Regions from separate parts of the Robertmurraya sp. FSL R5-0851 genome, predicted to be linked through region 1. Evidence: riboswitches for the same ligand, from Rfam matches in the RefSeq annotation. Region 1 holds a riboswitch; each other region holds the start of a gene.
What was found. A riboswitch is a leader RNA that binds a small molecule or an ion and turns the genes downstream of it on or off. The one in region 1 is predicted to bind S-adenosylmethionine.
Positions count from the first base shown of each region.

Region 1 (7,723 bases):
TTCAACTTAGGTGAGTCGGATATTTGGATTACTGCAATTGCTGGTATTGTATACTATCTACAATTCAAAGTGTCTATGTCTAACATAAGTGGAGATCAACAAAAACAAATGAAGTTCATGGGTCTCCTTTCTCCAATTATGATTGTCATGTTCTCACTTAATGCACCTGCTGCTTTACCGCTCTATTGGGCAGTTGGGGGGACTTTCCTTATTATTCAAACACTAATAGGAAAAAAATTATATCAAACACCTGCACCATCACTTACAGCTAACACAGAAAAAGCATAGCTAAAAGGTCTGCTCTAATTAGAGCAGACCTTTTTTATGCGAGCATAAATCCAATTGAAGCTAGGACCATCCCTAAACCGTAGCTCAATATCAAATATACGACGAATGCTTTATGTTCTTTTGATTGCCAAAGCTGTACCAGTTCAAGTTTGAATGTAGAAAATGTAGTAAAAGCACCCATAAATCCAACCCCTAAAAAGGAGTATACGTCTCCTCTTATCCCTTTACCTACCAACAAACCTAAAAGTAATGAACCTATTGCATTTATAAACAGCGTGCCGATAGGTATGGAAACGTTTATGTACTTTTTCGCAAGTAAACCAATTATATATCTAGCATTTGCTCCTATAAACCCACCTACAGCAATTAGAATGTAATTCATTGAACAACCACCCTTCTCTGCCCGACTCGGAAGCCGCCGAATGCACAGACCAGGCCACCTATCATACTAATAAATACATAACATATGGCTAGTAGATATTGTCCCTCCTGTAAAAGCGAGCTAAGCTCTACACTTAAGGTAGAGAAAGTCGTAAAAGAACCAATTAACCCCGTCCCAATAGCAGCTGCTAAATCTTCAGGGAGTTTCTTTGATAGCAGCAGTCTTGAAGTAAACCAGCCAAGTGCAAATGCTCCTAACAAATTGGCAAGCAGTGTTCCTAAAAATGGTAACCAGCCGCCATTGATGGCTAGCATATTGTAGTAAATACTATATCTCAACACACTTCCAATGGAGCCACCAAGCCCTATGAATAATAACCTCATAACATCCACCCTATTATTTAAAAAATGACAAATAAAAGAAAATACTGTTAGCTACCATGCTAACAGTATTATGTAGTCCGATGTTAAGCTTCTTTGAAATAATCTTTGTAATAGCCGCCAACTTTCCCACTATTATCTATTATAAAGTAAAATTCTTCTGTTTCATTTTTTACTTCGTACACGTTTCCTGTTGTTAATTTATTGTCGACGATATATTTTTCAGCTTTTGTGTGAACACAAGTTACCTTTTTTATTGTTTCTGACTCAGACCATTTTAGATGAATCACTACAGTCACTCCTTTTACATTATCTATCTTATTATAGAAAGTAAGTAACTACTTAGCAACTTTTTCTAAAAACTGCTTCCTAAAAGATCTAATTCGAAAATTCCTTTTTGTCACTTTTCGGACTTGGTTTTCTTCAAAGGTGAAAAATTCGCCTGTTATTATATTTTTTAAAGTGATATAACTGATTTCACATATGGTATCTAACCTAATAAACTCTAAATAGTTGTATTGTCGATTATTATACACCAGCTCATAATAGCCATTGTCTCTATTTCCACTCATGTTCTGACCCACTTTCTTAAGTTGGTGATAGTAAGTGTTTACCACAATGGATACTCGTATTAAACCGATGTACAATAAAAAATTAACTATGGCTCGACTTTTTTAGACGATCAAGTTCCGTTAGTAAATATTGATAATAACTATCACTCAATCTTCCTTTTGCCCCTCTAAGAATTTCAGTAGAATAATGGTCTGGTGGTGACAATTCGGGCATTTTGTTATAAACATGGAATGTCAAAACATCCTTTAACGTTTCCCCATCGATGTCCACATCCACAAAGGTAGGGCGATACCATCCTCCATAAAACCCCTCTCTCACAAATAAATAATCAACCCCTTCATATGGAGTTAAGTAAACTAATCCCTCGGTTTCACCACCATCTTCCACAATATCTGCTCTTCCTCCATCACTTACTCTGAAAAGGTATTTCATAGAGTATCCCTTTAAAACGGCAGCACCGACGAGGTTTTTAAAACAGTGATCCACGCCCGCCTTTCGGAATCGCTCATCATCCATACATGATCCATACGCAAAGTAGTATACTTGTTCAGGAGGATTTTCCATGAATCTATGTAATTTCCAATCTCCATGTGTGATTTTTTCGTTCTTGCTGGATTCATCCACATTCACATACACAAGCGCACCTTTAGTGCCTTTATCCGTATGAACAGTAACATTTGTTCTGTCATACAAATTAGACTCTCTCCCCTCTTCAAAATCCTCCAATGCGTCAAGGAGAGGTAAAAGATTTTTACTAACTTCATATAACTCACCATGCACCTTACCGGAATTATTTAGTTCTAGAGTAGGATAACCGTTACCTGTATCAAAAAGCTCACCATTAACCCATGCCTGTTCAGCTATGCACGTAGCTTCCCTGATTAATCCGTGATTCGTTTCATGTTTGCGTAAAGTTCCATAAACAAAAAGTGTGATCGTATCCATCCTTCTCCCCCATCATACAAACTATTTACCATATTTTATCATGAAAAAAATCATTACGTGAAAATCCTGTAACAGAATATTAATAATTTTATGGCAAAAAATATGGAGTTTTGGGTTTTCAAATGGATTGAAACCCGATACAATTATAAAAAGCTAGAAAATTCAGTCCATTTTAAGGAGGCTTTTAAATGAAGATTATGAGTAATGAAATGTTAGTTGTCTCGTATCGGAATGCATTGAAGTCAGGTGAAAATAAAGAATGGGCGAAGTTTTTGAAGAAGGAAATTGAGAAAAGAAACTTAAAACCGACAATTAAATCGTAGGACACAACCACCGGCTTCTATAAGCTGGTGGTTTTATGTATTGTACAAAATAAAGAAGACGGGGTTTCCCCGTCTATAACTGATTGATCATATTTAAGTACAGTTGTTGCGGGGGTTGACTGGAGAGTCGTTTCTCCTTTTGAGCTGATTCATTTATTTCTCTCATTTCAAGAGGAAAATCCACGTGACCACCTACAAAATAACCTTGAAGACTCTCACCTAAAATAAATAATTCAATTCCATCTTCGGTAACAAAAAAGGTGTCTTCATTCAACATATACCGATGATGACATCTGCTTTTCGTTTGCATGAATTTCCCTCCACTTTTTGTTCTCAAACCCATTATATATTAAATGTTCTGAATATTCATATAGTAAATTTTAGGAAATTGCGAAGAATATTGTCGTAAATTTGTAAAAAAGATTGACACTTAGCAATTTACTGTAGTAAAGTTAGAAAAAATTAAATGTTTTGATTTCTTATCAAGAGAGGTCGAGGGTCTGGCCCTATGAAGCCTCAGCAACCATCAATTTTTTGAAAAGGTGCTAATTCCAGCAAGTATTTTACTTGGAAGATAAGAAGAATGGCTCATGTTGATAACAAAGTCTTCTTCTTAGAGAGAAGACTTTTTTTTATTATTAGGATGTTGGGAGAGACTAGAATGTACAAAAATGAAACTAAGGTAGCGCAGATCGGGAACAGAAGTGAAACTCAAACGGGAACAGTAAATCCACCTGTTTACTTTTCGACAGCTTATCGACACGAAGGAATTGGCCAATCAACAGGCTTTGATTATATTCGCACAGGCAATCCAACAAGAAAACTTGTAGAGGCGGCAATTGCTGATTTAGAAGGCGGTGATCAAGGATTTGCCTGTAGTTCTGGAATGGCTGCTATCACTACGATTCTTGCAATCTTTGAATCTGGTGATGAATGGATCGTATCAAGGGACTTATACGGTGGAACCTATCGAATCTTAGAACAAGGCTTTAAAAAATGGGGACTTACGAGTACGTATGTACAAACTCATGACGTAAGCATTATCGAACAAGCCATTACTGAGAAAACAAAAGCTATCTTCATTGAAACACCAACCAATCCATTGATGGAAGAAACGGATATTCAAGCGGTTGCTGAGCTAGCGAAAAAATATAATATTTTATTAATTGTCGACAATACATTTTATACTCCATTACTTCAAAGACCGATCGAGCTTGGAGCTGACATTGTCATTCATAGCGCTACCAAATACTTAGGTGGGCATAATGATGTGCTAGCTGGCTTGATCGTTGGAAAAGGAAAAGAAGTTTGTGAACAGCTTGGATTCCACCACAACTCTATTGGAGCAGTTTTAAGTCCGTTTGACTCTTGGCTCCTTATTCGTGGGATGAAGACTTTAGCGCTTAGAATGAAACAGCATGAAACAAATGCAAGAGAGCTTGCAAGCTTTTTAAAGACTCATGAAAACGTGGTAGATGTTCTTTACCCTGGCCGTGGCGGAATGCTTTCCTTCCGAATTAAAAAAGAAGAGTGGGTTAATTCATTCTTACAAAATCTCAACCTTATTACGTTTGCTGAAAGTCTTGGGGGTGTAGAAAGCTTCATTACATACCCAGCTACACAGACACATGCGGATATTCCGGAAGAAGTTCGTTTTTCAATTGGCGTTTGTAATCGCCTGCTTCGTTTCTCTGTCGGAATCGAGGACGTGGAGGATTTAATTAAAGATATTGACCAAGCTCTTACTCGTTTAAGTTCGGAGGCATAAAAAATGACAATAGAACACAATTTTTCATTTGAAACAAAACTACTTCATAATGAACATAAATATGATCCTACTAACGGTGCTGTATCCGTTCCTATTCAACATGCATCCACCTTTCATCAGCACAGCGTCGATGAGTTTGGAAAATACGACTATGGTCGAAGCGCGAATCCAACTCGTGAAGCATTTGAAACAGTCATTGCTAACCTTGAAGAAGGTACAAACGGATATGCCTTTTCATCAGGTATGGCAGCCATTTCGACTGCTTTTCTTCTTCTCTCTCAAGGAGACCATGTAGTGATTACGGAAGACGTGTATGGTGGGACATACAGAATGGTAACGGAAGTCCTTTCACGTTTTGGAATTGAGCACACTTTTGTTGATATGACAGATCTTACAGCCGTAAAACAAGCGATTCGTCCGAATACGAAGGTTTTTTATGTAGAAACACCTTCCAATCCCCTTTTAAAGGTGACAGATATTCGAGCCATCAGTGACATTGCGAAAAGTGTTGGAGCTTTAACCTTTGTTGACAATACATTTTTAACACCTGCTCTACAAAAGCCATTACTTCTTGGTGCGGATGTGGTGCTTCATAGTGCCACGAAGTTTCTTTCTGGACATAGTGATGTAGTTGCTGGTGCGATTGTTGTAAACGATTCTGACCTTGCTAAACAGATTGGATTTTTGCAAAATTCTTTTGGCGCTGTTTTAGGTGTTCAAGATGCTTGGTTAGTTTTACGAGGAATTAAGACACTATCGGTTAGGATGAATTTTTCCATAAAATCTGCCTTACAAATAGCCAACTTCCTACAGAACCATCCTTCTGTGAAAAAAGTTTACTACCCTGGACTTACTGACCATCCACAGTACGAAATACAAAAAGAACAATCAGAAGGTGCCGGAGCCGTTCTTTCGTTTGAACTTGAAAGTGAAGAAGCCGTAAAACAATTCGTTGAATTAACAGAGATTCCCGTATTTGCTGTTAGTTTAGGCGCTGTTGAATCGATCCTCTCTTACCCAGCGAAAATGTCACATGCGGCAATGCCGATTGAGCAACGCTTAAAAAGAGGAATCAGTCAAAGTCTCCTTCGCCTTTCTGTTGGATTGGAACATCCAGATGATATCATCAAGGATTTTTCTGCGGCACTTGAAACAATAGCAGCCAAAAATCAAGGAGAGATAGTAAGATGAACCTCTTAAATAAACTGAAAAAAGACATTGTCATTGGTGATGGTGCAATGGGTACCCTTCTCTACTCTTATGGAACGGACAGTTGTTTTGAAGAGTTAAACTTGTCGCATCCGGATGATATTTTAAACATTCATAAAGCCTACCTGCGTGCAGGAGCGGATGTTATTCAAACAAATACCTATGCTGCCAACTCCTTAAAACTGCAAAGATATGGACTGGAAGATTCTGTTGATAAAATTAATCGAGCTGCTGTAAAAATTGCAAAACAAGCCATTACAAATGAGAGCTTTGTTGTAGGTACGATTGGTGGGAACCGCGGAATCCGCCCGAACTCCTTCTCTATAGAGGAAATTGTCCAAAGCTTCTCACAGCAGTTACATTACCTATTGGACGAAGACATTGATGGTCTGTTACTTGAAACCTACTACGACTTTGATGAAATGGAAGCGGTCCTTCCATATGCAAGAAAGGAAACAAATTTACCTATAATTGCTCAAGTTTCCATGCAGGTCCCTGGTATTATGCAAAACCGAATGCCCATTAATGAAGCCCTCTTACGTTTAGAGAGTCTTGGTGCGGATGTAGTGGGTGTGAACTGTCGACTTGGTCCCCATCATATGCTTGAAAGCTTGGAACAAGTTGAATTACCTAAAACAGCACTTTTATCCGCTTACCCAAATGCTAGTCTTCCTACGTATACTGATGGAAAATTCCATTATGAAGGAGATGCAGATTATTTCCGAAAAAGCGCACTGGAATTCAGAGCTCAAGGTGTTCGTCTTTTAGGAGGATGCTGTGGTACGACTCCAGCCCATATTGCGGCCTTTGCTTCAGAGCTAAAAGGGACTTTACCGGTGACGGAAAAGCAAGTGGAAGTAAAAAAAGAAGTGGTTCAAGTGAAACCTGTACAACCAAAGCGTACAGAACGTCCTCTCCAGGATATTGTTAAAGAAAGATCATCCGTCATTGTAGAATTGGACCCACCTCGTAAGCTGAACACAAAGAAATTTTTTGAAGGAGCACAAGCACTTAAGGAAGCTGGTGTTGATGCTATTACATTAGCTGATAATTCCCTAGCATCTCCAAGAATCTGTAATACTAGCTTGGCTCAATTGACAAAAACTAATATTGGCTTACGACCACTTGTTCACATTACTTGTCGTGATCGAAATATTATTGGTCTTCAATCTCATCTTATGGGCCTTCATACCCTAGGATTACATGATATATTAGCTATTACAGGCGACCCTGCCCGTGTCGGTGATTTTCCGGGTGCGTCATCTGTATATGACGTATCTTCATTTGAACTCATTAGCATGATTAAGCAGTTTAATGAAGGTCTGTCCCCTACTGGCAAGGATTTAGGGGAAAAAGGTGTATTTTCAGTTGCTGCCGCATTTAATCCAAATGTAAAATATATTGATAAAGCTGTTTTACGACTGGAAAAGAAAGCAAAGTACGGAGCAGATTACTTCATCACTCAACCAGTGTATTCAGAGGGAAAACTGATAGAGATTTACAATGCAACTAGGCATATTTCTCAACCTATTTACATTGGGTTAATGCCACTAACTTCGAGTAAAAATGCGGAGTTTCTTCATAACGAGGTACCTGGAATAAAAATTTCTGATTCTATTAGAGAGCTAATGGCTTCTTTAAAAGATGATCCTATTCAGTCAGCTAAGGAAGGAATTTCAATTACTAAGTCATTGATTGACGCAGCTTCTGAATTGTTTAATGGAATTTATTTAATTACTCCTTTTATGCGCTATGAAATGACCGCACAGCTCGCTACCTATACAAATACGATAAACAGCCAAGTGTTAAGGAGGAAGCTGAATGCAAACAGCATCGTTAAATGAACAACTAAATA
Region 1 covers NZ_JBBOOE010000001.1:2,743,630-2,751,352, forward strand. The annotation lists gene yidC (membrane protein insertase YidC) at 1-288, shown strand, start outside; gene crcB (fluoride efflux transporter CrcB) at 323-670, opposite strand; gene crcB (fluoride efflux transporter CrcB) at 667-1,053, opposite strand; gene MKX65_RS14065 (DUF6501 family protein) at 1,137-1,340, opposite strand; gene MKX65_RS14070 (gamma-glutamylcyclotransferase) at 1,705-2,568, opposite strand; gene sda (sporulation histidine kinase inhibitor Sda) at 2,757-2,891, shown strand; gene MKX65_RS14080 (hypothetical protein) at 2,965-3,201, opposite strand; SAM riboswitch class I at 3,368-3,472, shown strand; gene MKX65_RS14085 (methionine biosynthesis PLP-dependent protein) at 3,553-4,659, shown strand; gene metC (cystathionine beta-lyase) at 4,663-5,850, shown strand; gene MKX65_RS14095 (bifunctional homocysteine S-methyltransferase/methylenetetrahydrofolate reductase) at 5,847-7,712, shown strand; gene metH (methionine synthase) at 7,690-7,723, shown strand, end outside.

Region 2 (7,723 bases), 1.4 Mb from region 1:
TAAAGATAACAAAAACTATATTAATGTTTTAGGTATTAAACAGTTGAATACACTTGAAAATGTGTCTCTCTTAGATATTTTCCTTAGTACGAATAATATAGTAGAACCGCATTATCACCAAAATGCAGCCGAACTTGTATATTGTATTTCTGGTTCTGCTACAGTATCGATACTAAATCCTTTTACAAAACAAATCCTAAATTACACTATTACACCTGGACAAGTGGCAAATGTTCCACAAGGATGGTGGCATTATGAAATAGCTCTAGTTGATAACACCCATCTTTTGGCTATTTTTAATGCGCCTACTCCAGAAGTTATTTTAGGTTCTGATATATTGAAATTTACCCCTGCAAAAATCATGGCGCATACCTATTGTCTTAATGAAAATCAATGGAAACAAGCCACTTCATCTGTTAAACCATCAACATATATAGGTCCATACAAGGATTGTAATAGATCAACGGATCATAGACCTTATCAACATATCAATCAACCGCATGAACCATCCCGATATATTCGGCAATATCCACAGCCACTATATGGTCACCATTATCAGCAATATTGGGGCTAACAGATGAATATAGATGCAATTCTAGACATGGGAAACCATGTTTTTTTCATTTTAAAAATAAAAATAGACCTATTCACATCGAATAGGCCTCCCACTATTTACTTCTGTTTATAATATGTGATTGCCAACGCAAATGCTAAAACCGTTCCCTTTACGATGTCCATTGCGTAATAAGGAACAGACATCATGACGAGTCCGTTTGCTAAAATCCCGATCAACACCGCACCAACGAAGGTTCCGAATGCATTGGGCTTACCAGCACCTAAAACGGAAAATCCGATAAATGCAGCTGCTACAGAATCCATTAAGTAAGGTGCACCTGAGTTGATTTCAGATGTCATAACCCGTGAAGCTAAGACAATCCCACCAATTGCGGCAAAGAGCGCAGAAAGCAGGTAGGCAGTCACTTTGTATTTATTAACCGGAATACCTGATAGTCTTGCTGCTTCTTTATTTCCCCCGATCACATACATGTATCTTCCATGTTTCGTATACGTTAAAAAGATATGAACCACTACAACAACAACCACCATGATGACAATAATCCATGGCACCTGACCGATTTTCGAAAAAAACGGACTAATTAGGCCTTCTGCCATCGTTCCATTAGGCAACACCATGTTTTGTGAAACAGTCGCTCCCTTTGTATAGGTCAATGCCGTTCCTTGAATAATAAACATGGTTGCAAGGGTCATTAACATATCAGGAATCCGCATTTTTACAATCATAATAGAATTCAAAATCCCTACAACTAATGCTGCGGCAATTGCCGAAATAATAGCTACAAAGGTATTTTGCGAAAACCAAACGAACATAGAAATCACGATTGCATTTGATAAGGAGGCCACCGATCCAACGGAAAGATCAAAGCCATCAACCGTTAAACTGATGGTAATCCCGATTGCAATGATAGTTACAATTGAAATGGAACGCAGGATATTTACAATATTATTTCCTTGTATAAATGCGGGATTGGCCAATGAAAATATGATCACGAGTGCAATGATTGTAATAATCGTTCCATATTTATAAAAAAATTGGAAAAGATCAAATGACGTTTTTGACGGGGTCTGTTTCTTTGCTGTTATGTTTGCCTCCATCTTACCTGCCCCCTGTTGAATAGAATAATAGTTCTTCTTCATTAGTTGATTTTGTTTCTAGTTCCTTAACTGATTTTCCATCATAAAGGACATAGACCCGATTCGTAATTCCCATAATCTCTGATAGTTCAGATGATGCATAAATAATAGCTTTTCCGCGGCTTGCCAGCTCGACAATAAGATTAAAAATGTCCTTTTTTGCTCCAACGTCTACACCTTTGGTCGGCTCATCAAAAATATAGACATCAGCATCGGCTACGAGCCACTTGCCAATGGCAATCTTCTGTTGATTACCGCCAGAAAGATTTTGAACTTTTGTTTCTTCAGAAGGTGTCTTTATTCCAAGACGATTGATCAGTGCCTTTGCAACTAACTTTTCTTTTTTCCTATCCAGGAAACTAAAATCTTTTGAAAAATGCCTTAAATTCACTACAGTTAAATTTGATTCAACCGACGCATTTACAAGAATCCCTTCTTTTCGGCGCTCTTCAGGGACCAAGGCCAGTCCATTCTTAACCGCTTCATACGGGTTTTTAACATTAACTCTTTTTCCGTTAACCTTGACTTCTCCTGCCACTAATTTGCCTTCAACCCCGAACAAAGCTTTACAGAACTCGGTCTTACCGGCACCTACAAGTCCAGCAATTCCCACAATCTCCCCTGCTTTGACGTTCATGCTAAAATCTTTAATCTTATCTTTATCTGTAAGTCCTTTTACCTCAAGGAATGTGTCTCCAATGGTCATGAATTTATCAGGAAACTGGTCACCGAGTTTTTGACCAAGCATATGCTCCACTACTTTGTTTTGGTTAGTATCCGAAATCCTCTGTCTCTCGACTACTTCCCCATTTCTCATAATCGTAATATCATCACAAATCTCAAAAATCTCTGGAAGTCGATGTGAGATGAAAATAACTCCAACATCACGGTTCTTTAATTCTTGTACGATACGAAATAACTCATTTGTCTCCGTATGACTAAGAGGTGCTGTCGGCTCATCTAAGATGAGGAATCTACATTCTTTTGACACCGCTCTGGCGATTAAGACCATTTGTTTTTCTGCTAATGTTAATTCACTTACTAGTTTTTTAGTTGGAAGAGACAAATTCATTTCTGATAGGATGGTGGCCGCTCTAGAATGCAAGCTTTTCCAATTAACCCATTGCTTCTTTCCCATGTTGTGTACTGTGTCCATTAACATGATATTTTCCGCAACCGTTAAATAGGGAATCAGAGCTGTATCCACTTCCTGATATACAATTTGAATTCCTGAGTCCATGGCACTTTTGGGCGAACGAATGGTCATAGATTGTCCATCCAATGTGATTTCACCAGTATAGTGATCATATGCCCCTGAAAGAACCTTCATCAAGGTTGACTTCCCAGCACCATTGGCTCCAATTAAGGCATGAGTTTTCCCGCTTTTAACTGAAAAATCCACCCTATTTAATGCTTTTACACCCGGAAATTCAATTGACACATTTTTCATCTCTAAAGTGGTCATGATGTCACCGTCCTTTCAAAGAAACACTCTCTTTATCTAGTGAAAAAGAGAGTGTCTATCAATAAGTCCCTTACTTCTTATAGTGTTCCCTCAGCGTCTTCATCCAATCTTCCTCAAATTCTGTTGATTGACCCCATCCTTCAATGATTTCATTTAGATTGACCATATTTACAGGATCTTTTGATTTTTGAAGATCTTCTTGAGAGATAAGTGAAGCTTCCAAATCATACGTTTGTGGTGTTTCCTCGCCTGCTAATTTCTTTGCTAGTATTCTCATATTTACTGAACCAATCAACTTAGGATCAACAGCTGCCGTATATCTCCAAGCGCTACCTTCTCTTTGGATTTCCTGCAAATCAGCATTTGAAACATCGATTCCATAGATTTTAACTTCTTCTCTGCCAGCTTCTTTTAACGCGCGAGCCGCACCGATGGCAAAAGCATCCCAAGTGGCAAAAATCGCATCAAGTTCACCCTTAGGGTATTTATTCAACATTGCAGCAACCGCATTTTGGGTTTGAACACTAGTATCAGCTGCTGCTACGCCAAAGCGCTCCACTTCTTTAATGCCAGGATTATTTGCTAGAACCTCTTCATACACTTTATTTCGTCTAACCATTGGTGGGAATCCGTCCACCCATAGGTATGCAATATTGGCTTCCCCTTTTGTTTCTTTTACTAATTGATCCAATGATAGAGTAGCTAGTGCTTCATCATCTTGTGACACAAGAGTAACACCGTCAACACTTGTTAAATTTGCATTCGAGTCAAATGCCACTACGCTTTTTCCAGCATCAACAATTTTCTGTATGTCATTAACGGTAGCATCATCATCACCGTGAGAAATAATAAATCCATCATAATCTTGATTTAACGCTTGGTTAATCGCATCATGAAATTTCGCTGTATCTCCATTTGCCGTAAATACATCCACTTGAAATCCTAGTGCTTCCCCTTCTTGCTTTGCACCTGCTAAGAACTGTGCTGTGTGGTCGTCCCCACCAATTTTACGAATTACTTTGATTTTTGGTTGGTCTCCATTTGCAAAGCGCTCAGGTACACCTTCAATCAGTGTGTTCGATCCTGTTGCTTCCTTTGTTTCTCCCCCTGTTGCACAGCCTGTAAGCAAAAGTGTTGCAGCGATAGCTGATACAAATGCACTTTTTAAAAAGTTCCTCTTCATGATTCTTTCTCCCCTTTTTGTTTTTTATGTCTTCTTACCAACGTTGCTCTTAGGAGAGTTTTTATAAAATATAAAGGCTCTTTTCTAAAACATTGTTTCTACATACACATTTTTCAGGAAATTAAATATATGTTTCAACAGCTAATCAGAATGTTTTCATCCTTAGAAAAGAGCTACTCTCCAAATAGACCAATAAACCCAGAGTTATTCGGGGAAAAATCCGGCTTTTGGGATTTTTCCAAAACAACAAACTTTACGAAAATAGCCAATATAAAAAACCTCTCCAGAAAAGAGAGGTTTCATCACAAAATAAGGACTACTCCTCTCTTATCTCTCAAAACAAAATCTTGTTTTGCAGGATTTAGCACCAATTCCATTCGGAACGGTTGCTGGGCGTCACAGGGCCAGTCCCTCTGCCACTCTTGATAAGAGAACGTATTTTATTCATTTACTTTAATAAAGTATAAAACTTAATTTAATATTCTATTAACAAATTGTCAATAGTATTTTCTAAATATTTTTAATAGAAATATTATTCCCACGTAATTTCTAGATCAGCATCCCGATACAAAACTATTTTTTAACATCGTACATATTTACGTTTGAAACCAAGCTTCCCTCTATCCATTTCTTTTTGAATACTTTCGTAAGCGTTTAAGAAACTGCTTTTTTTATTGTCTCGTTTGACTTCTACGATTCCTATTTCCTTTGAGACCTCGACTGCCTTTTCATGTTGCGGCAAATAGGAAATCGCCACCGTGTATACGAAATTATTCATAGCAGATTTGGTTCGTTCCGGCGAATCATGAATCGAATTTTTCACCATATCCAGCATATTGGAAATCTTGCTTTCGGAAAATTCTTTATCTTTTCGATTCCCTAAAAGCCAGCAATAGCAACTCCATCCAGCCGACATTTTCAATTCGTCACCACTTGCAATCCATTTATCTGCAACGTCTTGTGCAATATCGGACTCTGATAAAGTGACTGCCACCACATAATCGGACAGCATATAAAAATACGCTCCATCAATCCAACGATCATAATCTGCTTCAGTCATAGCTTTTGGGTCAGCAATAATGCCTGCAAAATACATGGCATCGTAATTACCTGTGGCATAAAGCTCGTCAGCTAAATCTTGGTTGATTTTTATTTTCTTTGCGATTGGTTTCATAGCACCTGTAGCCACGCCAAAAAGTGGCTCGTGCGCACCATTGGATATGTACATTTTTTTCATTCGTTCCTTGCCTAGGGCTTCAAGCTCTTGCATCACTGTTTCAATATCCATAGCTTTGAACTTCCTTCCTTACTTTTATCATATTTTTCTATCGAATGTTCTTGTGCGAGCCATCACAGGAAGGCATTTTTTTAGAAAGTCCACAAGTGCAATCCTTTAATCCCTTTCCGCTTAGAATTCTCTCCATACAATTTTCAACCCTTGACACTCGAGTTTTGGATTGTTTGGGTTGAGAAAAATAAAGAATATATGCTCTTTGCCGTCCCGGCGTCAATGCTTCAAAAGCAGCTTTTAAGTCTGGTGACTCATCGAATTTTTCTTGAAGTTCTTCTGGAATAATGAATTCTGTATCCTTTTTTAAAGTTACTTCTAAACCGGCTTTTTCCACTTCAATGGCTTCAAGAATGTATTCTTTCAAAATAGGTTCTAGTTCAATTATTTCTTGAAGATGAGTGAATCGAATCTGGCGTGCCGCCTGTACATTCTCGGTTTGTTGGACAAGAATTCCATGGGGATCCTTTAATAAGGCACCTTTGTGAAACAGAAGTGCACAATATTCTTTAAATCCATGGATTAATACGACATTTTTCTTCTCAAACGTGTAACAAGGATGCATCCATTTATATTCTTCGGTCAGATCACAGTCAAGAACAATATGTCTTAACCTCTCAGATTCTTCCCTCCATTTTTTAGCTTGACTTAAATAATCATCAACCTTAGGATTCAGTTTACCAATTGCCATGTTGTTTCCTCCCTATAAAAGTTACTTCACAAAGGAAGATTTAGTTGCCATGACACACCAAATCGATCATTTAGCCACCCAAACCTTTGACTAAAACCATAGTCACCAATTGGCATAAGTGCTTGTCCGCCCTCGATCAGTTTCTGATAAACGTTGTTAATTTCTTCTTCAGTATCACATGTAACAAAAATTGAGAAGGATGGAGTAAATGTAAACTGATGCTTTAAATTACTATCTATACACATAAATTCTTGCCCTTTTAAAGAAAAAGTGGCCTGCATTACCGTTCCTTCATCTCCAGATTCATTAGCTCCATAGCGAACCATACTTGTAATTTCTGAATCCTCAATAATAGATATGTAATAATTCATTGCTTCTTCTGCTTTGCCATCTTGAAACATTAAGAATGGTGTAACTTTTCCCACTACGATCAGCTCCTTAAGTTAGTAGGGCTACCTTATCTATTTATTACATTCCTATAATTACAATATAAAAAAAGAGAGGAAATTTCACTAGTGTGAGTGATTTATTTTTCTATCCCTTCCAAATCAGTATGAACGGCAAAAAAGGATGATACCCGAAAGATATCATCACATGGTGTTCACTACAATATTATTCTTGAAAGGTTTGAGTGACCTTCACTTGGGTCCCAGGATAATAGTGTCCAATAATTTCTTTGTAGGTTTTCCCCTCTTCAGCCATTTCGTTTGCCCCCCATTGACTCATACCAACTCCATGCCCATGGCCTTTGCCACTTACTTTATAAGAAGTTGGATTGATTTCAAATGAACTTATTAAATAACTTCTAAAATGACCTCCACCTATCATTGGACGTATTTTTTTTAATTCAACATGATCCAACGAAACTCTTTCGAATAAAATGGTTCCATCAATCAACCTTCTCATAAATTCAATTTGGATCGAGCCAATCATCGACCTTTGTGATTCATTTTTAACTTTATCGATTGCAAAAAAAGGAATACTTAAAATTTTTATGTCACCTTCATAACCATTTCGATTAAGCCATTTTTTAATAGAGTCGCTGATTTTACCATCTTTCTCCTTTAGCTCGTTCCAGTCCTTCGATTGAATTTCATCCAGATCTATTTGTGTTTTTTGTAATGTAAAATCCCAGGGTTGAATGGGATCAAAAGGATCTGGTTTAATTGGAAAATAGGGGCTTGGATTGCCGCCCCATACATTTTTATTACTCTCTGTGATTCCACCATTACTTGCAGAATAAAAAGCGCTTATGGGCTTATTTTGAAATGTAATAATTTCTCCTTTTGTATCAATTACAGCCCTCTTTGTATTACTAAATTCATTGTATCCTCCGTAAACTTGATATTGGATGGTGTCGTCGAGTTGGGGATTCTTATGGGT
Region 2 covers NZ_JBBOOE010000001.1:4,099,179-4,106,901, forward strand. The annotation lists gene MKX65_RS20960 (cupin domain-containing protein) at 1-574, shown strand, start outside; gene MKX65_RS20965 (ABC transporter permease) at 673-1,674, opposite strand; gene MKX65_RS20970 (sugar ABC transporter ATP-binding protein) at 1,676-3,178, opposite strand; gene MKX65_RS20975 (sugar ABC transporter substrate-binding protein) at 3,249-4,361, opposite strand; SAM riboswitch class I at 4,686-4,793, opposite strand; gene MKX65_RS20980 (DNA alkylation repair protein) at 4,942-5,649, opposite strand; gene MKX65_RS20985 (DUF1801 domain-containing protein) at 5,687-6,340, opposite strand; gene MKX65_RS20990 (VOC family protein) at 6,367-6,765, opposite strand; gene MKX65_RS20995 (SpoIID/LytB domain-containing protein) at 6,953-7,723, opposite strand, start outside.
Region 2: another riboswitch for S-adenosylmethionine. It lies ahead of MKX65_RS20975 (sugar ABC transporter substrate-binding protein); the one in region 1 lies ahead of MKX65_RS14085 (methionine biosynthesis PLP-dependent protein).

Region 3 (7,723 bases), 530 kb from region 1:
ATCGATGATATTTTTGAAATCTGAATAACACATATGTGTGTGAATTTGTGTTTCATTTTGTACGGATGTTGTGGCAAGTTTAAAAGCATAAACCGCAGCATCTAAGTAACTTTCCTTTTTCTCCTGTTTTAGTGGTAGCCCCTCACGAATGGCTGGTTCATCCACTTGAATCATACGGATTCCATTTTCCTCAAGAACTTCCACTTCTTTTCGAAGCGCCAGGGCAATTTGATTAGCAACCTCATAGCGTGAAATATCATCTCGTACAAACGACCAGTTTAAAATGGTAATAGGACCTGTCAACATTCCTTTTACAGGCTTGGTTGTTAACGACTGGGCATATACCGTTTCTTTGACAGTCATCGGTTCTTGAAAGGATACATCCCCATAAATAAGAGGTGGCTTGACACAACGGGAACCATATGACTGGACCCAGCCGAATTTGGTAAATTGAAAACCGGCCAATTTTTCACCAAAATATTCAACCATATCTGTCCGTTCAAATTCGCCATGCACGAACACATCTAGACCCAGTTCTTCCTGAATGTCAATCCATTTTTTCATTTCCGCTTTTATATATTCTTGATAATCCGCATCAGTTAACTCGCCTTTACGCCATTTTAAACGCTGTTTCCTCACTTCTTGTGTTTGTGGGAAGCTTCCAATTGTGGTCGTTGGAAGAAGGGGCAATTGAAAAGTCTCATCTTGAATCTGTTGACGAACCTCAGATGTTGTCTCCCGTTCAGCTCTAAACGTACGCAAGTTTTGAATGTCTTCTTGAACTTGTGTGTTGTTACGAGAGGCTGAATGATTTAGTGCTTGAATCGCTTTTTTACTTGCTGAAATTTCTTTCTGTATGGTTTCTTTCCCACCTTGTAAGCCTTTGGTCAGTAGAACAATCTCCTGTAATTTTTCATCAGCAAACGATAATGCCTCTTTTAACACTTCCTCAAGTGTTTCTTCATTCTTAACGGTTACAGGTACATGTAACAAGCTGGATGAAGGCTGTAGGATCAGACGGTCTTTTGAGACAACTTCCGCAATTTCTGAAAGAAGGGAATACTTATCATCTAGATTCGCACGCCATATGTTACGCCCATCAATGATTCCGGCAGCTAGCACTTTATCTTGTGGGAAGCCAAACTTTTTCAAAGCAGCGAGGTTTTGATTGTTATCATGTACAAAGTCAAGTCCAATTCCTTGAACAGGAAGGGAGATGACCTCTTCATAATGGTCAATGCTTTCAAAATAAGTTTGTAAAATCACCTTAATGTTCGGAGCTGCATCATTCAACTGTTTATAAACATCGTGAAATAGAGCCATGTCTTCTTCTGAAATCGTTGTAGCTAGGATTGGCTCATCGATTTGTACCCATTCGACACCTTCTTCTTGTAATTCAGTTAAAATAGTAGCGTAAAGTGGGACAAATTGATCAACTACTGTTTTTAAGTCATTGTCTTTATAGCCCTTTGATAGTTTTACAAAGGTAATGGGTCCTAAAATCACTGGTTTTCCGAGAATATCCAGTTTTTGTTTCGCCTCTTTATAAAATTGAAGGGGACGGTTCTCCACAAGGGAAGGGACTGCCTCGTAAAGTTCTGGAACAATATAGTGATAGTTTGTGTTAAACCATTTAGTCATTTCAGATGCAACCGCACCTTTCGTACCTCGTGCGATATCAAAATATGTTTCAAGTGATACTTTACCTCCCGTGTATTCATATCGTTTCGGTACAAGACCGAACATGGTAGCTGTATCGAGAACATGATCATACAAACTGAAGTCACCAACAGGGATGAAGTCAATTCCTTGTTCCTTTTGTTTCTGAAGAGAGGAAAGGCGGATTTCCTCCATCTGTTGTAAGAATGTCTCTTTTTCTAGTTTGCCTGTCCAAAACTGTTCGAGCGTTTTTTTCCATTCTCGGTTTTCACCAATTCTTGGATAACCTAAATTTGAGCTTTTTACCATCGTTATTTTACACTCCTTGTTTGATTGTATTTTCGTCTTCAACAAAAAATCTCCCTTTTCAATGAGAAAAGAGAGATTCATACGCATAGTTAACTAGAGTTGAGACAGTCTGGTTTTCTCAACACGTATTCCTCACTCCTCTCTATACATCCGTAGAGTACAAGTGCATACAACAGACAGGTCTCCTGACTCTGGTTCACAGCTTCTTATCCCTTCCCATTTCATAAATATGAAACAGTGGTTCATTGATAAGTCGCTCCCCATTACAGTGGCGGGACCGTGCCGGATTTTCACCGGGCTTCCCTTTTAAGCTAAGTACATGACATACAAAGCATCTGTTGCATTTTGTATTAAGTTTTAATAGAAAAATATAAATATGGCTTATCTTATAAACAAAAGACCTCTCTATTAAAAAATAGAGAGGTCCTTATCCTCTCTTATTTATCAAAGCTATATGCTTTGCAGGAATTAGCACCTTTTTAACAAATCTGTTAAATGGTTGCCGGGCTTCATAGGGCCTGTCCCTCCACCTCTCTGAATAAGAGTATATTGTATATTGATATTTACATGTTTGAATTTGTTAATCATATTAGCATGTTAAATTCAGGTTGTCAAAAAGAATTTTGAAAATTCTTTGAAACAGATCCGTTTATCCAAGTAAATAGAACATCTCTCAAACTACTAAAGATGTTATCCTTCATGTCCATTTCTGCACCATAAAAAACTCTCCTTATCTTAAGATAACGTGTTTATTTTTGAGGTGTAAAACTGTAAAAGGAAGTACATACACAAAGTTAAAAAGGATTGGAGATGCAAATATGTCTATTTCCTTTATTATTAAAGCACCCGAAAGTGATACAAGTTCATAAGCACTAACTGAGTTTGATAAATAAGCGGAAAAATTTCTCTTAATCTTGAAATTGTACTGAAAATAGCTAAAATAGCCGGAGAGAATCCGACTATTGACTCGAAAATCCAGAAAATGGGTAACTTTGCTTTGCTTAATCGGTTAAACTCCGCTTATATACCCCGAACCAAGCTCTATTCGGGAGCTTAACCGAAAAATTTCCGCTTATACGATTGATTTGGGAAGGAACGGGCGGTGCTCATCCTGAAGGACCTTACCTTTACAATATTAACAGAACCTACTATTTAACGATTGCTGAAGGAGGAACAGAATACTTTTGTTGGCAAAAGACAACAGCACTTTGATTGTAACATCTCCACACTTTTTGAGTTTTCACCAACCGAGGAAGGGGAAGAGGCTGGACTGACCGTCTTCATGAATGAGCGATTTCATTATGAGATCGCGGTGGGAATCCGTAATGGGGTGAAAAAGGTCTTTGTCAGACGTAGGATTGGTTCCCTTTGGAAAGTAGAGTCGGAGAATGAGTATGAACAAGATTCTATTATTCTGTCGGTTCAGGCAGATGCCAAAAACTTTACATTCACTTATCAATCACGGGGTAGGGAGTCGATTACCATAGGTACTGGAGAATGCTGTCTTATATCAACGGAAGTAACAGGTGGATTTACAGGGGTTTTCTTAGGACTTTATGCCACAGGAAATGGATGTGCTTCTAAAAACCCTGCGTATTTTGATTGGTTTGAGTATCGGTTGTAATAGTTCATGGAGCACCATTTCTTAGGGTGCTCTTTTTGGACTTTGGTTTTTTTATTTGTGTAATGGTAAATATGATGTTAAGTGACCTTACATGAATAATGAATTTTGTTAATTGTTAGATTAATATTTTGTACAACAAGTATTTCTGTATGGTCGACAGTCGACAAGAGAGAAATGTATCTCAGGGGAGGTGTAAGAATGAACAATGAGTTATTCAATAATAACGCATTATCAAACTTGATTAAAGAAACAATTATGAGAGATATTCTTTTAGGAAAATTGCTTCCAGGTGAAAAATTGGTAGAAGCCCAATATGCTGAAGCATTTGGTACCAGCAGGGCACCAGTTCGTGAAGCGTTCTATTTGTTAACGGTTGAAGGAATTGTAAAAAGAATTCCTAGGAAAGGAACCGTAGTACGGGGGTTTTCTTCTGAGGAAACAAAGGATTTGATCGAGATTAGATGTTTCCTAGAAAATATGGCTCTTGAAAAATTAAGGAATAAAAATAATGAAAACTATCTCCAAACTATGGAGGATATTATCAATAAAACAAAGGAAATTAATAAACAAAGTTATGAGTATGCGGAACTAAATTACCAATTTCATCAGCAATTGATATTAGCAAGTGAAAGTGAAGTAATTAAATCGAATTACGATCGTTTAGGGAATATCTTGTTATCTATTCAAAATGTAGCATTTATGAAAGAGGAAGATGTTAGAAAATCGATTAGTGAACATGAACAATTAGTTGAATATTTATATGAGAAAAATATTGATGAAGCGAAAAAGTTACTTGATTCTCATAACCGAAGTGTATTTGACAGAGTCGAAAGAAATGTTCAGGTTTACAAAGAACATATTGAGAGCTAATCAATTAATTACAACAAAAAATTAGGAGAGTAGAATGGAGAATATTGTATTGCTGTCAATTGGTATGATTGCAGCTATGTTTGGTTCACTGGTTGGGCTTGGTGGTGGTTTTATTATTGTCCCTAGTTTAGCGCTTTTATATAGTTATCCCGTTGCGGACATTATTGGAACATCCATGGCTGTTTTAGTGTTTATCTCCCTCACGAGTACGTTTGTATTTGCTAAGCAAAAAAGAATCGATTATAAAAGTGGTGGCTTATTTGCATTTGCTATGGTACCGGGTTCTATACTTGGAGCTTGGATAGCCGATTTTATTACAAGTAAGGCATTCTTTATATCTTTTGGATTATTCATGTTATTGATGGCCATCAGCTTAATTGTGAAGCCTAGTAAGGGAATATCCCTCATGCCGACAACGAATAGAACAATAGTAGACTCAACAGGTAAGGAATATTCATATTCTTTTAATCTAAAGGTGGGTACCTTTATTGCCATCCTGGTTGGATTCTTATCGAGTTTATTTGGTATTGGTGGGGGATCGGTCATTGGTTCCAACGATGGTATTATTACTGACCTTTCCTGTGCATATCGCGACTGCAACCTCCTCATTTTTTATTTTGATTACAGCAGTGATCGGATCCATTTCTCATATGATGTTTGACCATATTTTATGGGAGAAAGTTCTATTTCTAGCACTTGGTTCAGTAGTAGGGGGACACTTTGGAGCAAAAATAGCAGCCAAAGTTCCAGAAAAAACAATACTAGGTGTTTTATCTACTTGCTTGATTGTTGTCGCCGTACGATTGATGTTTAATTAATTAGGGTAGCCATGAAATATAACCTAACAAGATATGGATTAGAAAAGATGGAATTAAAGAAAAATCACTAGTGTTGCATTAATTTAATTTCACTATTAAAAATACTCAAAATGTTCAACTTTATTATATTGTGCAAAGAAAAAGTCCTTTATAATGGATAAGTCAGGTGGTAACCCGTCCAAATCCACTAAAAAGGACACATCTCATGGACAAGATTACACGAAAAACTTCATTTGGACAATGGTTTTCACCAATTAATATTCAATTATTTGAAGAACAGGTGAAAACGATGAAATTAGATTACTATACGAAAAAATTAACGACAGAGTCTTTCCTAAAATTACTACTTTTTGCCCAGCTAGAAGAAATCGAAAGCCTGCATGCGCTAGGTGATTGTCTATTCGATGACCAACTTCAAAAAGGGATTGACCTTGATTCGATCAGTATTTCTCAGCTGTCACGGCGATTAAATGGCATGAACCCAGATCTATTTCAAAGGCTTTTCCTTGATTTGGTCGTACAAATTCATGCCAAGACACACTATACGAAACTGGTCATGCCGTTAAAAATCATTGATTCAAGCACATTGCCACTTAATTTGACCAATCATAAATGGGCAAAGTTCCGTAAGACAAAAGCCGGTGTGAAGTTGCATCTACGCCTTGTGTTTATGGAAAAAGGTGCGTCCTATCCAGAAAAAGCAGTCATAACAACGGCAAACGAACATGATCGTGGTCAACTTGAAATCATGGTCGATGACAAGGAATGCATGTATGTGTTTGACCGTGGCTATCTAGACTACGAGCGCTTTGATCGCATGACAGATGGCGGTTACTTTTTTCTATCAAGGCTAAGAAAAAACGCCGTTATACGGGAGGTTTATGATTTTAAACTACCCGAGGATTCCGCTGTTTTATCAGATCAAATGGTCCTGATTGGTACAACCCAAAACCGTGCTGAAAATTACTTTCGCCTTCTAAAAGTGCTTGATTCCAAAGGAAATGAACTCCATTTAATCACCAATCGCTTTGATTTGAACGCTGAAGAAATTTCAGAGATGTATAAATCAAGGTGGGCCATTGAGTTGTTTTTTAAATGGATCAAACAGCACCTTAGCATCAAAAAGTTCTACGGACAAAGCGAATGGGCCATTCAAAATCAAGTGTTTATCGCACTTATCGTTTTTTGCCTACATGTTCTTGTTCAACTTGAGACAAATAGTAAGCGAAAAACCTTAAAAATTAGCCGTTATCTACGGGCTGCCCTTTGGAAACCAGCCCATATTTGGCTCCGAAAAATTGAAGGAAAAGCCATTCCTTGATAAGAAAGTTGTCGTCGTCACACAGGTCTAATTGTAAATAAATTTCCAAATGGATGGAGCCACCTTTGTTGGGTATTTACTTTTTTGGCTCTAAATAGAGAATATAATTAAACTGAAAATTACGAAATTATTTATGCAACACTAGTGGTTCAATATTATTATTTTGTGCAAAGAAAAAGTCCTTTATAATGGATTAGTCAGGTGGTAACCCGTCCAAATCCACTAAAAAAGGACCATCACATGGACCAGATTACACGAAAAACTTCATTTGGACAATGGTTTTCACCTATAAATCTTCAATTATTTGAAGAAAACGTGAAAACGATGAAATTAGATTACTATACGAAAAAATTAACGACAGAGTCATTTCTAAAATTACTACTTTTTGCGCAGCTACAAGAAATTGAAAGTCTGCATGCGCTGGGTGATTGTCTTTTCGATGACCAGCTTCAAAAAGGGATAGACCTTGATTCTATTAGTATTTCTCAGTTGTCACGGCGGTTAAACGGCATAAACCCTGATCTATTTCAAAGGCTTTTCCTTGATTTAGTGTCACAAATTCATGCCAAAACGCATTACACGAAACTCGTGATGCCGTTAAAAATCATTGATTCAAGCACATTGCCACTTAATTTGACCAATCATAAATGGGCTAAATTCCGCAAAACAAAAGCAGGTGTAAAGTTACATTTGCGCCTTGTGTTTATGGAAAAGGGTATATCCTATCCTGAAAAGGCCGTTATGACAACGGCAAAAGAACATGACCGTGGTCAGCTTGAAATCATGGTGGATGACAAGGAATGCATGTATGTGTTTGACCGTGGTTATCTAGACTACGAGCGCTTTGATCGCATGACTGATGATAGCTACTTCTTTCTTTCACGGCTACGCAAAAATGCAGTCATACGGAACGTATACGATTTTAAGCTACCCAAGGATACAGCTGTTTTATCAGACCAAATGGTGTTGATAGGTACGACTCAAAACCGTGCTGAAAATTACTTTCGGCTTCTAAAAGTGATTGACTCAAAAGGAAATGAACTTCATTTAATTACAAATCGTTTTGATTTAAGCGCCGAAGAAATTTCAGAAATGTATAAATCACGGTGGGCCATTGAGCTG
Region 3 covers NZ_JBBOOE010000001.1:2,216,751-2,224,473, reverse strand. The annotation lists gene metE (5-methyltetrahydropteroyltriglutamate--homocysteine S-methyltransferase) at 1-1,974, opposite strand, end outside; cobalamin riboswitch at 2,127-2,322, opposite strand; SAM riboswitch class I at 2,403-2,513, opposite strand; gene MKX65_RS11260 (beta-xylosidase family glycoside hydrolase) at 3,128-3,592, shown strand; gene MKX65_RS11255 (FCD domain-containing protein) at 3,791-4,462, shown strand; gene MKX65_RS11250 (sulfite exporter TauE/SafE family protein) at 4,497-5,123, shown strand; gene MKX65_RS11245 (sulfite exporter TauE/SafE family protein) at 5,020-5,280, shown strand; gene MKX65_RS11240 (IS4 family transposase) at 5,486-6,601, shown strand; gene MKX65_RS11235 (IS4 family transposase) at 6,842-7,723, shown strand, end outside.
Region 3: another riboswitch for S-adenosylmethionine. It lies ahead of metE (5-methyltetrahydropteroyltriglutamate--homocysteine S-methyltransferase); the one in region 1 lies ahead of MKX65_RS14085 (methionine biosynthesis PLP-dependent protein).

Region 4 (7,723 bases), 850 kb from region 1:
CCACGAGGTCATGTAAATATCCTCCATCATCTTGGTCTTCTCGATGCTCATAATAATTTTTCTGCTCCTTCCCGACGGTAAGAGCATGTTCCATTGATTCATGCAATGTCGCAAAATCGATCGGATCAAGAGAAGTACTCCGGTCACATAAATTGTCTAAATAATCACTAATCGTCTGATAAGCAACGATAAAACGAATCGCTTCTTCATAGCGATCCATTCCCATTAAAGAAAGAATTCCACCGCCTTCACAATGAAACGTTTTGTGTTCAATGCTAGCTAGTGCTTGCTTCCTGAGCTCTGGATTCGGAATTTCTTCCGCTCGTGCCTTCCAACCCCTCAGTTCTCTATGAACAGCAGGTAGAACCTTTCTATACACTTCTGTCATTAAGCTGATGGGCATTGTTGGAACACTCATTCATTTCACCTCACTCACACAATATATCCTAGTCCCTTTAACTGACCTTCTACGAAATCTTTTACATATAAAAATACTTCTTCCCGTTCTGGTTCATTAAACACTTCATGATAGCATTTAGGCCATTCCTTGAAACGTTTTTCCGATAATGGGACGGAGTTAAACCAAGTTCTTACCTTCTCTTTATCTACGATCCTGTCATCCCCACTTTGAACGACTAATAATGGAGTGTCCTGAGTTCTTTTAATCATTGCGAATGCATTCTTCATCGCTTCTTCTAGCTCACGATACCAGCGCACGGATACCTTTTTCACATATAAAGTGTCTTTAAGATCCAACTCTCTTACATCTTCATTTCTCGTCACCATGTCAAAAGTAATTCCTGAAGATACTCGTAAGGCTGGGAACACTTTATTTAAAATAAAGGTTGCTGCATGTAAGATTGGAGAAGGCTTGTTTACTAAACCTAAGCAAGGAGAGGAAAGAATGACGCCAGCTACATTTAATCGCTCTTTTTGCAGAAGCCTTAGTGTAATCAGTCCACCCATGCTGTGACCAATTAAGAAGACAGGCAAATCAAATTGATACGATGCATCAATCCACTTTTCCACTTCATTCACGTATTCTTCGAAAGAATCGATATGCCCTCTTCTAGATCTAGTCGTTAATCCATGACCTGGCAGATCACCCATGACGACATGAAAGCCCGAATTTCTCCACTGCTCTATGAGCCAACCGTACCTTCTATGATGCTCCATCGCCCCATGAACGATCACAATAACTGCTCTAGCAGTCCCTTCTGCTTCCCATTTCCACATATGTATTGCTCCTTCTAAAAAAGTATAAGAAAATATGATATAAATTCGTTATAGTAAATATATATGATTACTTAAAGGAGGATGTATATGATTTATCCTTATTACGATAAAACCCCGAGAATTGCCAAAAGTGCGTACCTTGCCGAATATTCGACTGTAACGGGAGATGTTGTCATTGGTGAACATACAAGCATATGGTTCGGCACGGTTATCCGCGGAGATGTTGCCCCAACTATTATAGGGGACCGCGTGAACATTCAGGATAACTCTATTTTACACCAAAGTCCAAATAATCCGCTCATAATTGAAGACGAAGTCACGATCGGTCACCAAGTGATTTTGCATAGCTGCATCATCCGAAAGAAAGCTTTAGTTGGAATGGGTTCTATTATACTAGATCAGGCAGAAATTGGCGAAGGTGCATTCATTGGAGCCGGAAGTTTAGTTCCTCAAGGAAAGAAAATTCCACCGAACACGCTAGCATTCGGCCGCCCAGCCAAGGTCATTCGCGAGTTGACCGAGGAAGATATTAAGGATCGTGACCGAATCATGAACCAGTACGTAGAAAAAGGGCAATACTATAAATCGATACAAAAATAAGAATTTTCTTAGAAAAAGTATCTTGAAACTAGAGGAAATATGCCGATATAACTAATAATAAAATGCTTAACTACATGTTGTATCGGTGGTGCCAATGATTACACTAATCATATTAATAGGAATTTTAATTTTCATACTATTTATATTTTCACGTTTCATAAAGAGAAGCGCTTCTCTTAAAACTTCTTTTTCTATAATTGGAGTGGTTTTACTAGGGTTCTTCACCTTAGCACAAACACCACATATTGCGGAGGCTGTAGGTCGAATGAAAACCTGGGTACAAGCCCCTCTACATTCGACGAACACTTTTATCGATGATCAAGTCGACCTTACGATTATTCCGCTAGAGCAAACCGTTCTCTTAGATGCACCAGTCATCAACCAACTTCCTGAACTTCCACGGGGCTGTGAAGTTACAAGTTTAGCCATGCTATTACAATACGCAAATATTTCAGTAGATAAGATGACGCTTGCTGAAGAAATCAAAAAAGACACTACAGCCTACAAGGTCTCCGATGGAAAAGTTTACTACGGCCATCCTAATGACGGATTTGTCGGGAGCATGTATACAAAAGAATTACCTGGTTTAGGTGTGTACCATCAACCCATTAAAGAACTGGCTGAAAAATATTTACCCGGACAAATTAAAGATTTAACCGGTTCACCTTTTAGTGATTTAAAAATACACCTTTCTGACAAACGTCCGGTCTGGGTGATCACCAATACCTCTTATAAAAAACTGTCATCCAAAGAATTTGTGACCTGGCATACTCCAAGTGGGGTAATTGAGATTACCTTCAAGGAACACTCAGTTTTATTAACAGGCTTTGATAAGGATTATGTTTACTTTAACGATCCATTGACAGGAGAAAAAAATAAAAAAGCACCCATAATGGATTTTGAAGAATCCTGGGTGCAAATGGGGAGTCAGGCAATTACCTACCTCCCTCACTAATTAGCTTTGTAATACTTTTTCCGCTAAGTATTCCTTCTCGAAGGAGTACTTTTTTTCTACATACACTTGATGCCATACCATAAACATGAGCACCGTCCAAATCTTTCTGCTATTATCGGCTTTTCCTTGACAGTGATCCTCAAGCAATTGAAGCACATACGTCTTATTTAATAAATAATCTGTATCACTTTCTCTAATAATCGTCTTCGCCCACTCGTTCATCTCAGCCTTTAACCAGTGACGAATAGGAACAGGAAAGCCCAGCTTTTTACGATTAAGAACATGTTCTGGAACAATTCCTTCTGCTGCTTTTCTAAGAACATACTTTGTTGTTCCGTTCGCTGTTTTTAAACTTGTTGGAATTTTAGAAGCAACCTCAAAAACGGCTTTATCTAAAAATGGGACACGAAGCTCTAACGAATGAGCCATGGTCATTTTGTCAGCCTTTAATAAAATATCTCCACGCATCCATGTGTGAATATCAATATACTGCATACGGTCAACTGGATCGTAGCCTTCACTTTCTTTATATAGAGGCTTTGTGATATTAGTGAAATCTAAACCTTTGTTATACGTGTTTAAAAGGTCACTCTTTTCCAACTCACTAAACATCTTTGCATTTCCGATATAGCGTTCTTCTAAAGGAGTCAAACCACGTTCAAGAAAGCTTTTCCCACGCATACCTTCTGGCATCATTTTCGCTAGCAAACGTAAAAACGCTTTTCCAACCTGTGGAATTTTATTAAACACATCTAGACTCTGAGGCTCTCTATAAATATTGTAGCCACCAAATAGCTCATCTGCACCTTCTCCAGATAGAACCACTGTCACGTGCTTACGAGCTTCACGTGCGACAAAATATAAGGGAACACATGCAGGGTCAGCAAGTGGATCGTCCATATGCCACATAATCTTCGGCACTTCATTCATATACTCTTCTGGAGTAATGATATAGCTAATATTTTCTACTCCCAGCTTATCAGCCGTTTCCTTAGCAACGTCAATTTCACTAAACCCATTATGATCAAAACCTACAGAAAATGTCTTAATCGCCGGATGGAATTCTTTTGCAATGGAAGCAATGATCGAAGAGTCAATTCCACCGGAAAGGAAAGAACCAACTGGCACATCACTTCTCATATGAATTTTGACAGAATCAAAAAGAACATCTTTTATTTCCTTTACAAAATCACTCTCTGACTTTCTAACTGGGTGGAAATGAGCCTTCCAATATCGCTTGATTTCCATTTCAGATCCCATTTTCTTTGTAAAGTAGTGTCCTGGTTCTAATTTTGAAATACCTTCTGACATCGTATAAGGCTCGGGAACAAACTGATACGTTAAGTAATACTGTAAAGAATCATAGTTCAATACATCATTTTGTAGAGCAAGTAAAATACTCTTTTTCTCCGATGCAAAGAATGTCTTTTCGCCGTCATCAAAATAGAAGAAAGGCTTAATTCCGAATGGATCACGTGCTCCATAAAGCGTCTTCTCAACCTTATCCCAAATAACAAAAGCAAACATTCCACGAAGCTTCTCAACAGCTTTTTCCTTCAGATGGCTATACAAAGCAATAATTACTTCTGTATCAGAGCTTGTTGCAAAGGTGATTCCTTCTGCCAAAAGCTCTTCTCTTAATTCAACATAGTTATAGATTTCACCGTTAAAAATAATCCAGTATCTTTCGTTTTCAAAATGAAGGGGTTGATGCCCACTTTCTATATCAATAATACTTAAACGACGAAACCCAAATTGAACATGAGAATCGTAGAAATATCCATCATCATCAGGTCCGCGATGCGTAATCACATTATTCATATTTTCAAATTGTTGTTTTTGTCCATCACTAAACACTTGCGATTTGTCATGAACACATCCAATAAAACCACACATGTATGTAACTCACCTACTCCGTTCTTACGAGTTTAATCTTCCATTCAGAAAGAATACCTATTAATACTACCACTAAAATTATCGAATCGCACTGTCAAATTGACCATTTCCTAAAAATTCAAGCTTACTACCCATTGTTTACATCCCTTTTTGCTTCTAAACCACCATACCCTTATAGACGAAAAGAAAAACCGGGAGTTACAAATTTTCTGTAACTCCCGGCTGTTTTTACTATTAAAATTATCTTTCAAGTGCTTCCTTACGAAGCGTGTCAGCTTTATCTGTACGCTCCCATGGAAGATCTACATCTGTACGGCCAAAGTGACCATAAGCAGCAGTTTGCTTATAGATAGGACGTCTTAAATCAAGCATTTTAATGATTCCAGCTGGACGAAGATCGAAGTTATTACGAACTACTTCAATAAGAACTTCTTCACTTACTTCGCTGGTTCCAAAAGTATCAATAGAGATAGATACTGGATGTGCAACACCGATTGCGTAGGCAAGCTGTACTTCCACTTTATCGGCTAGACCTGCAGCAACAAGATTCTTTGCTACATAACGAGCAGCATAAGCAGCTGAACGGTCAACTTTTGTAGGATCCTTACCAGAGAATGCACCGCCACCGTGACGAGCATAACCACCGTACGTATCAACAATAATCTTACGTCCTGTTAACCCAGCATCACCTTGTGGTCCACCGATAACGAAACGACCAGTTGGGTTAATGAAATACTTTGTATTTTCATCAATTAACTCTTCTGGTACAACAGGATTAATAACATACTCTTTAAGATTTCGTTGAATTTGCTCCAATGTTACTTCAGGATGATGCTGTGTTGAAATAACAATGGTATCAATACGAACTGGTTTATTATTTTCATCGTACTCAACTGTAACTTGAGTTTTTCCATCAGGACGAAGGTAAGGAAGAATATCATCCTTACGAACTTCAGTTAATCTTCGAGCTAGTTTATGTGCTAAAGAAATTGGAAGAGGCATAAGCTCTTTTGTTTCATTACAAGCAAAACCAAACATTAATCCTTGGTCTCCTGCTCCAATTGCATCAATTTCTTCATCAGACATGGATCCTTCACGTGCTTCTAGTGCTTGGTCAACACCCATTGCAATATCAGCTGATTGCTCATCAATAGAAGTTAAAACCGCACATGTTTCAGAATCGAAACCATATTTTGCACGAGTGTACCCAATTTCCTTAATTGTTTCGCGAACAATCTTTGGAATATCTACGTATGTAGAGGTTGTAATTTCCCCAGCAACTAATACTAACCCTGTAGTTACTGACGTTTCAGCAGCAACACGAGCATTTGCGTCTTTTGCTAAAATAGCATCTAAAATTGAGTCTGAAATTTGGTCACTGATCTTATCCGGATGACCTTCTGTAACTGACTCGGATGTAAATAAACGACGTTTTTTTGACATCTCCTGACCTCCTATTTTATTTATACTTGAGAAAAAGGTATGTTTATCATATCAACATAAACAAAACCTTCCATTTGATACGGAACTCATTCCCTAAGTAGTATGAAATAAACATGCCATTTTTATTATGAAGGTTTGAAAAATTACCCCCCGCAATAAAAACTTTATGCAAAATAAAAAACCTTCCCTGCTTGAGGAAAGGGTGATAGCAAAGTAATTTGCGCCTTTCGCTCTTATCGTTCAAGGACTAAAATCCTTGCCTCAGGTTAGCACCTTCTCTTTTATATTAATTACAGTTATCGTAATTAATTATTAAAGCAGGTTGCTGGGTTTCATAGGGCCTGTCCCTCCACCAGCTCGGGATAAGAGAGTATCCGTTCAATGTAGAATAATACCGTACTTCGTCAAATACTGTCAACATCTTTATGAAAAATAGTTGGTTCAATTCTTCAAATAATGAGCAACTATTATCTTCACATTTCCATATCCCTCAAGTACCTTCCCATCTGGAAGAATAATATGACACTTAGCATCATATAACGCGATTGTTCCCATTTGAATTTGTCCCTTCTTTTAATAGTATAGACTATTGACTGCGATCCATCGTTTTATGAAATAAAAAGGCTTAAAAATAGGTCGAATACGATGTTTTTTCTTGCACCCTCTAATATTTTTTCAAATAGTATAGACTAATTAAGTTAATGTGTTATACTAATTAAAAATAACAAATAAAGGTAGGTAGTCATCAGATGAACTCTGTCCGTATTTCTAACCAATTAAGTGAATTGTTAGCCTCTGGTCATGTGCATGTGCAACTATCTGTACCACAATTAGTTGAAAAGGTTCTTACTAGAAACGAAGGAGTCTTAACTTCGACAGGAGCTGTTCGAGCAACAACAGGAAAGTATACTGGTCGGTCTCCTAAAGACAAATTCATCGTTGAAGAAGCTTCAACAAAGGACAAGATTGACTGGGGAGCAGTTAACCAACCAATCTCTCCAGAAGTATTCGAACGTTTATATAATAAAGTACTAGGTTACTTGAAAGATAGAGATGAGCTGTTTGTTTTCAAAGGGTTTGCTGGTGCAGATAAGAAGCATCGCCTACCCATACAAGTGATAAATGAGTTCGCATGGCATAATCTATTTGCCCACCAGTTATTCATTAGACCAACAGCAGAAGAGCTTTTGACTCATGAAGAACAATTCACAGTCATCTCCGCTCCAAACTTTAAAGCTGACCCTATGATTGATGGAACGAAATCAGAGACTTTTATCATTGTCTCTTTTGAAAGAAAGACCGTATTAATCGGCGGCACAGAATATGCAGGAGAGATGAAGAAGTCCATTTTCTCCATCATGAACTACTTACTGCCTGAAAATAATATTCTCCCAATGCACTGCTCAGCAAATGTCGGCGTTGAAGGCGATGTTGCTTTATTCTTCGGCTTATCAGGAACAGGGAAAACGACCTTATCAGCTGATGCAAATCGACGCCTAATCGGAGATGATGAACACGGCTGGTCAGCTAATGGTGTTTTTAATATCGAAGGAGGCTGCTACGCAAAGTGCATTAACCTTTCAAGAGAAAAAG
Region 4 covers NZ_JBBOOE010000001.1:3,589,509-3,597,231, forward strand. The annotation lists gene MKX65_RS18440 (tetraprenyl-beta-curcumene synthase family protein) at 1-418, opposite strand, end outside; gene MKX65_RS18445 (alpha/beta hydrolase) at 433-1,236, opposite strand; gene MKX65_RS18450 (gamma carbonic anhydrase) at 1,324-1,836, shown strand; gene MKX65_RS18455 (C39 family peptidase) at 1,931-2,791, shown strand; gene asnB (asparagine synthase (glutamine-hydrolyzing)) at 2,792-4,687, opposite strand; gene metK (methionine adenosyltransferase) at 4,928-6,130, opposite strand; SAM riboswitch class I at 6,361-6,499, opposite strand; gene pckA (phosphoenolpyruvate carboxykinase (ATP)) at 6,880-7,723, shown strand, end outside.
Region 4: another riboswitch for S-adenosylmethionine. It lies ahead of metK (methionine adenosyltransferase); the one in region 1 lies ahead of MKX65_RS14085 (methionine biosynthesis PLP-dependent protein).